DNA from 2 places in the Paenibacillus sp. FSL M7-0656 genome. Region 1 is predicted to be linked to the other one. Evidence: riboswitches for the same ligand, from Rfam matches in the RefSeq annotation. Region 1 holds a riboswitch; the other holds the start of a gene.

The links. A riboswitch is a leader RNA that binds a small molecule or an ion and turns the genes downstream of it on or off. The one in region 1 is predicted to bind FMN.
Region 2: linked by a shared signal. The riboswitch ahead of ribD (bifunctional diaminohydroxyphosphoribosylaminopyrimidine deaminase/5-amino-6-(5-phosphoribosylamino)uracil reductase RibD) and the one ahead of MHI01_RS01205 (DMT family transporter) in region 1 are both predicted to bind FMN.

Annotation. Positions count from the first base shown of each region.
Region 1 is NZ_JBBOOT010000001.1:284,537-287,952, forward strand. Features, by position in the region: gene MHI01_RS01200 (amidase) at 1-367, opposite strand, end outside; gene MHI01_RS01205 (DMT family transporter) at 693-1,673, opposite strand; FMN riboswitch at 1,818-1,971, opposite strand; gene MHI01_RS01210 (DinB family protein) at 2,056-2,400, opposite strand; gene MHI01_RS01215 (hypothetical protein) at 2,393-2,557, opposite strand; gene MHI01_RS01220 (CGNR zinc finger domain-containing protein) at 2,701-3,252, shown strand; gene MHI01_RS01225 (amidohydrolase family protein) at 3,364-3,416, shown strand, end outside.
Region 2 is NZ_JBBOOT010000001.1:6,852,784-6,856,199, forward strand. Features, by position in the region: gene MHI01_RS30020 (hypothetical protein) at 17-1,324, shown strand; FMN riboswitch at 1,493-1,661, shown strand; gene ribD (bifunctional diaminohydroxyphosphoribosylaminopyrimidine deaminase/5-amino-6-(5-phosphoribosylamino)uracil reductase RibD) at 1,985-3,088, shown strand; gene ribE (riboflavin synthase) at 3,150-3,416, shown strand, end outside.

The sequences.
Region 1 (3,416 bases):
GCGTATTGGTATGTCCTATGAAGATAAAGCCTGCATCACGGAGTCGAGTGACAAAATTGGAATTGCGTAATGCCCGATGCTCGCTGAACAAACGGGAGCCTGAAGTCAGAAATTCACCTTCCAAGGATTGCGAGATATCTTTCAGGAGCAGGGGCACACCGGCAAAAGGTTGTTCTCCAGGGCGAACCAAACCGGCTTCCTCACGTGCGCGATTTTCATATGTACGAATAACCGCATTAAGTTGCGGATTCACTTCTTCAAGGCGTGCAAACGCCGCTTCAAGCATTTCAACCGGGGATACTTCCCGGGATCGGATCAGTTCAGCCAAACCTACGGCGTCGTAGGAGGTATATGAGAATGAAGACATCATGATCGTTCCTCTCTGAATATAATTCATCTGTTTATTCCATATGTCATCGTACCACCGGATTAGACAAAAGACAAAACATAGAAGAATCGTAGTGCGATGATATGCATACTCGTTATGAGGTTGGAGGGAAAAGAGGGGGAGTATTTGCATATGCGATATAGAAATAAAGCACAGGGTTAATAGCTCATATTGCTAATTGAAAAAATGAACGAGTAATATCGAGTAATGGCAATAAAAAAACCAATGCTCATCTAATTTGATGTGCAATGGTTTTATTTTATATTTGACTATTTGTTTATATGTGAACCTCAGATATATCTACTTATTCTGTACGCAGCTTTGGTGCAGCATCGGCCGCAGTTGATGATCTTTCCTGCTGTCTGGAAATGGCGAAGAGGGCCACCCAGATCAGAATAAAACCAAGCAGCTGCTCCCATGTAATCAGTGTACGGAAAGCAATCCAGTTCACCAACACACCCGCCATCGGGAAGCTAAGTTCTGCGAGTGTTGCAACAGAGGCTTTGGTTGACGACAGACCTTTGTAATACAACAGAAGACTTAGCAAACCTGGCAACAATGCCTGACCGAGAATGTTGAGGATGACAGCGGTCTGTTCACCCGTTCCGGACGGGAATGTCCATGCTGCACCTTCATTCCACGTCATAAAGATCAGGAGGGGAAGAGCAACGACAAAGCGCAGGGAGGTGACCGTTTCATAACGCGCCTGTCCCAGCATCAATCGTCCCATAACGGTTGAACCTCCCCATAAGGCAGCGGCCCCAAGGGATAACAAGCTTCCAGCATGAATCCAGTTGTCCCAGTTACCTAATGGCAATGTGAAGCCAAATGTAAGTAGGTACGTTCCTGCTAATGCAATGAAGAACAATCCACCGAAGCGACGTGGTAACGTTTCTTTTAGTAACAGTTTAGCCAGCACGATAGCGAAGAGTGGTTGCATTTTTTGCAATAAAAGCACCGTATTCGGATCGTTATGTGTAAGCGCCATGGTGAACAATACCGTTGCGAGTGCTGATCCTCCCCATGAGATAAAAATCACGGCAATCCAGTGGCGAGCACGCAGGTTTTTCAGATCAGCCCGAAATTTCCACAGTACGGGAATGGCAATAAGGCTGACGATGATATGTTCCACCAGTACAATCTGCGTGGATGTCATCGTGTTTAGCAAAATAATTCGGAAGAGTGGGTCGACACCCCATAAGGCGGCGCCGAGAACTACAAGCCAGAATCCGGTATTACTTCGTTCCTTGCGGTAAACAGGTGATGCTGCTGATGTCTTTTCCATATTCAGGACTCCTTCGTCAGAACACGGAATCTTCAGTTGGCAAAATCGACAAAAGCCCCCGTTTTGGTATATACCAAATAAACGGGGGCTCATCCAAGGACATGCGTCAGGAAAGAGGCCTTCCCGTGAACGGCATGTCAATGTGTTGATCTTCTCTCATCCGGACTGTACCGTCGGCCTTGGATTCACACCAAGTCAGTCGCTAGATGTCCTTCGTTAAGAACAATTAGCGAGTCGCGGGCTAGTTCCGAAGAACATCACCGCCGGTTGGGAATTGCACCCTACCCCGAAGATCCTATTCAATTATATAGTGTGTTGAACAAGCTGTAACATTAATAAGTTCATCTTATTCCTGTAAGCGCTAGCAGTTCAAGCATTTTTTTTAGAAAACGATTTTCCAGCTTCCTTGCTGTCTGCGAAGGAGCACGATCTGACCTGCGTGATACGCATCATGGAGTACCCAGCGAGCTAGTTCGTGTGCCCATTTCTCTTCGGAGTCCATATATGCGGCTTCAAGATCAGACTCTTGTAGTGCAGCCAATTGATCTCGCAACTGCTGGGCTAATCGAGTTGTACCCTGCAGCAGTGTATTCCATCCGGCTGCGTCCGTTGCATCTCCAGGATTCCCAAATGTGTATTCATTGGAGTCTACAGCAGGAAGGGTAGGCTCCTTACCTTGCATGCGACATAATAAGCGATGGTTGTAATAATACATATGGTTAACCAACTGCCAGATGCTTAATCCCCCTGAAGGTGGAATCCAGGCTGCTTTGTTCTGCTGTAAGACCCTCCAAGGATTTCGACAAAGGTACAATCCAATTACATTGATCCCAAGTATCATCCTTTTGAATAAGTAACACATCTAGTGCTGTTGTGTTCGTCATTGCCTTTTCCTCCTTGCGTATAATTGTGATAGGTGATGTAACTAGCTAAAACTGATTAATAAGGTTACACTTAATATAACACATCAAAGATGAGTTGTAACCTTCTTTATTTAATTAGATAGTTACGATGAACGGAGGTATATATGGACAGGTTATGGACCGATTTTGTAAACAGCGATTATCATGACTGGCGTGGGGGAGATCGATCGGAGGACAGGCTCGGGAAGGCGAGCTGGCAGCAAGATTTTCTGGAACGATGGCAACTTAACGCTTCTGTCCCTGCATCTCCAGAAGAGGAGTTGTCGATGAGAAATTTCAGGAATGAATTGATAGCTCTTGGAGCCCGCTTATCTTCTGGAGCATCATTAACGGATATAGAAAAACAATGGTTGAACGGCGTTATGGAAGCAGGGCATGTGAGAAGAACATTGACTACAATTGATCAGGAACTGAAACTCCAACTGGTAGCTGTAGAAGCACATTGGAGTCAGGTTATGGCTGAGGTAGCTGCTGACTTTGCTTTGACTTTGGTAGAGGGAGAAGGCGGCAGGATTCGGATCTGTGATAATTCGGATTGTCGCTGGATGTTCTATGATGATACCCGAAGCAGAACACAGAAGTACTGTGATGATAAGATGTGTGGCAATCTGATGAAGGTCAGAAGATTTCGGGCGAAACGTAAATCCCAAAATTGATAAATACTAACAATAACTATATAATGTATATATACTAGCGAAAAAATAGTCAGAAGCAGTACAGATTCGTAAGCAGGATGTGATCGTCTTTCAAACCAAAATAGATGGGAGATGTTTCTTGTGCGGACAAGTTATCTGTTGAAAAATGGCTGTGTGTTGTCGAT
Region 2 (3,416 bases), 6.6 Mb from region 1:
GAATAAAACCTTGGATATGGTTACTCAGCTAAGCTTGTTAAAACAAATTTATAGTGAGCGCACGTTGTGGGATGAAGAATTGCAGGCATCGCGCCATGTCGTTCCGGATAGTCTATCCGTAAAGGATCGAGAAGCGCTTGAGACAGCCGGGCATGAACCGAATCGCTTTGTACGTCCGCAACATGATGAAACGATTACTGAGCTGAAAAAAGTTGCGAATCAATGGACGATCAATGATGCAGCGCAGGCCTTTGTATCCTCTTTGTGGTCAGCACCCATGATCTGGCGCTCGTTGCTTACGGGCAAGCTTATTGCGAGCAGTATGCCAAGTCATGAACATACGCCATATCCATCTTCGAACACTTGTAAGATCTGCGGATTAAGTGTAGATCAAGCAACCGACACAACGCTGCAATGGTATTGGCGGATGACCAATGGAACCCCGTTGGACGGTGATCCTTTTGGATGCGTGTTGGCACTTCGAGAGCTGGCTACCGCACAGGAGCTTCCAATACCCAATGAGTACGACCGCTGGACATTCCGTGCGGTGTTAACGGTGCTGCGCGAATTACCTCCCAAAACACGTTACAGCAAGGCAGCAGTAGCGCTCAAGAAGGAACGTCTTTTGCCTACACAGAAGGAATATGCTTACCGTGATTTGCTTGAGACGTTAGCTCTGATTGGCATATTGGATACGCCGGAACATCCCGGAATGATCACGGAATTCACCTCTTATATGCAGCGTGACGCACGCCCCAATGTGCGGGTGGAAGTGCAGGCCCCTCTGGCGTGGTGGGACTCATCTGTCGGAATTAATGAGAACAACCTGAACAAGATATTTCATGATTATGATCTGAATAATATATCTCTTGCGGATAAGCCTGATGAGAGTCCAGCTCTAAAGGACACGATCTTAGGGGCATTGGAGAAGAAGAGAAGTGTTCGTGGAAAAGTACCAAAGGCATCTCCTGATGCAGGTACCGGGGAGGTACAGTCTGGCGATGTGTATGCTGTTCGGGTCCGAGAAGGTGTATGGGTGACTGTATATTGTCATGAAGTCAGAGACAAGCGCGTCATCGTTGAATATCTGGATGGTGTCTTTCCAGAGATGCCGGGTAAAGCAGATTTGCATGGGACGTTTCGACCGAGAGCGAATGGACGCTGGAAATGCTCGGCTATTGCGATCGATTCCACAAGTTGGGTCAGAAGGGTGGCAAGAGAGTTCCCGCTTCCGACTTCGCCCCTGCAAGAACCTGATCGCACTCCATTCCATAATGCCAAAGAATTAAAGCATATGGCGAGCTGGTGTTTTCCTGATATGTAGAATGATACGATGGATGTGAAATGTGTCTCCAAACAAAAACCGTGCCTCCTTGAGAGGAAGCGGTTTTTTGTTGTTTCTTAGCTTATTAAAAGTTAGTATGTGACAAAAAGGAACAAAAAACAATTGATTTTTTGGCATTAAAGTGCTAACATCCAAGTAATAACGAAAGCAATCCTTCAGGGCAGGGTGCAATTCCCTACCGGCGGTGATGCAGGAAGTGTAAGGACCTATGTGTCCAGCACTTGATGCAAAGTCCGTGACCTGTCTGCCATTGGCAGATGGCTGATCTGGTGTAATTCCAGAACCGACAGTATAGTCTGGATGGGAGAAGGAGAGGTGCAGACCTAACAGGTTTGCATTCAGCAGGAGTATTGCTGCACAGTCACGATTTGTGATGTCTTGCACTGTGCAGGGAAGATCCGGTTACGCCGGACAGTTCCATACATATGCCGCACTATAAAAGCTCTTTACCTGTAATTGATGTTCATTAAGGTATGTGTCTATTTTCACTTGCCCGAAATGAAGTTTTGGGCAAAGTGTTGGCGTGCTGTATCCATTTCACTCCTGCTGGTGACATTTGTCTCTCATCATCCCCATCGAACTGATTGTTCGACGGGGATTTTTTAATAAACAAGACTTTAAACCGCGGGGTGAACGGATTTGGAAATGATCAATGATGAATTTTATATGGCACTGGCATTGGATATGGCGGAACGAGCACAGGGACAGACGGGGATTAATCCGGTTGTTGGATGTGTAGTAGTGAAAGAAGGCCGTATTGTAGGCCTGGGAAGCCATCTGAAACGTGGGACCGGTCATGCAGAGGTGCATGCACTTAACATGGCAGGCAGTGATGCAGAAGGAAGTACGGTATACGTTACACTTGAGCCTTGTAGTCATTATGGCAAGACGCCACCTTGTAGTGAACGCCTGATTCATGAAAAGGTGAAACGTGTTGTGGTATGTTGTGAAGATCCAAATCCGCAAGTATCCGGCAGGGGCATAAGCATGCTTCGTCAACAAGGCATTGAAGTTGAAGTTGGCGTACTGCGTGAGCGAGGAAGACGCATGAATGAAAAATTCATTAAGTTTATTACAACGGGTCTACCTTTTGTGACGTTGAAGACAGCTACAACTTTGGATGGGAAAATTGCTACTCGCAGCGGAGACAGCAAGTGGATCTCCAACGAGCCTGCTCGTGAGATTGTGCATGCCCTTCGTCATCGTCACCAGGGAATTATGGTTGGCGTCGACACGGTAATCGCCGATAATCCGGAACTAACAACCCGTTTGCAAGTCGAAGGCATTAGTCCAGTGCGCATTGTAGTGGATTCCAAGTTACGGCTTCCCGTAGGTGCCAAAATGGTTAAGGATGGTCTTGCTCCAACATGGGTGCTGACAACAGACGAAGCCAGTCCTGAAGCTGCTGAACGTTTGGAAGCCTATGGCGTCGAAATTATACGCTGTGGTCCTGGACCACGTGTGGATCTGTTAAACGGACTTAGCAAGTTGGGTGAGCGTGACATTGGTTCAATTTTGCTTGAAGGTGGAGGTACCTTGAATGGAGCTATGCTGGAGGCACGGTTGGTTGATCGACTGCTCATGTTTATCGCTCCGAAGATTGTAGGCGGTTATGATACACCTGGAAGCTTCCGCTTCGAGGGTGTGGAACGTATGAATCAGGCAATTCAATTGAATCAGTTGGAGATTGAACAAGTTGGAGATAATATCAGCATTGGCGGTATTCCGGTGTGGCCTGAATAAATAAATGGATTTGAAAGTAGAAAGTTAGGTTCTTTATAACTTGAAAAAGGGAGGCGGCAGCATGTTTACCGGTTTGGTGGAAGAAGTCGGTCAGATCCGGCGTATTGGTCGGAAAGGCGAAGCGATGGTCCTGAATATCGGAGCTTCCGCCATCATGGACGATCTGAAGATTGGTGATAGTGTAGCAGTGAACGGCGTGTGCTTAACTGCGACAACGCTCGAAGGTGGAGGTTTTACCGCCGATGTAATGCCTGAAACCTATCGCCATACCAATCTCAGTCAGCTGCAATCTGGCAGTAAAGTTAATCTGGAGCGGGCCATGCAATCA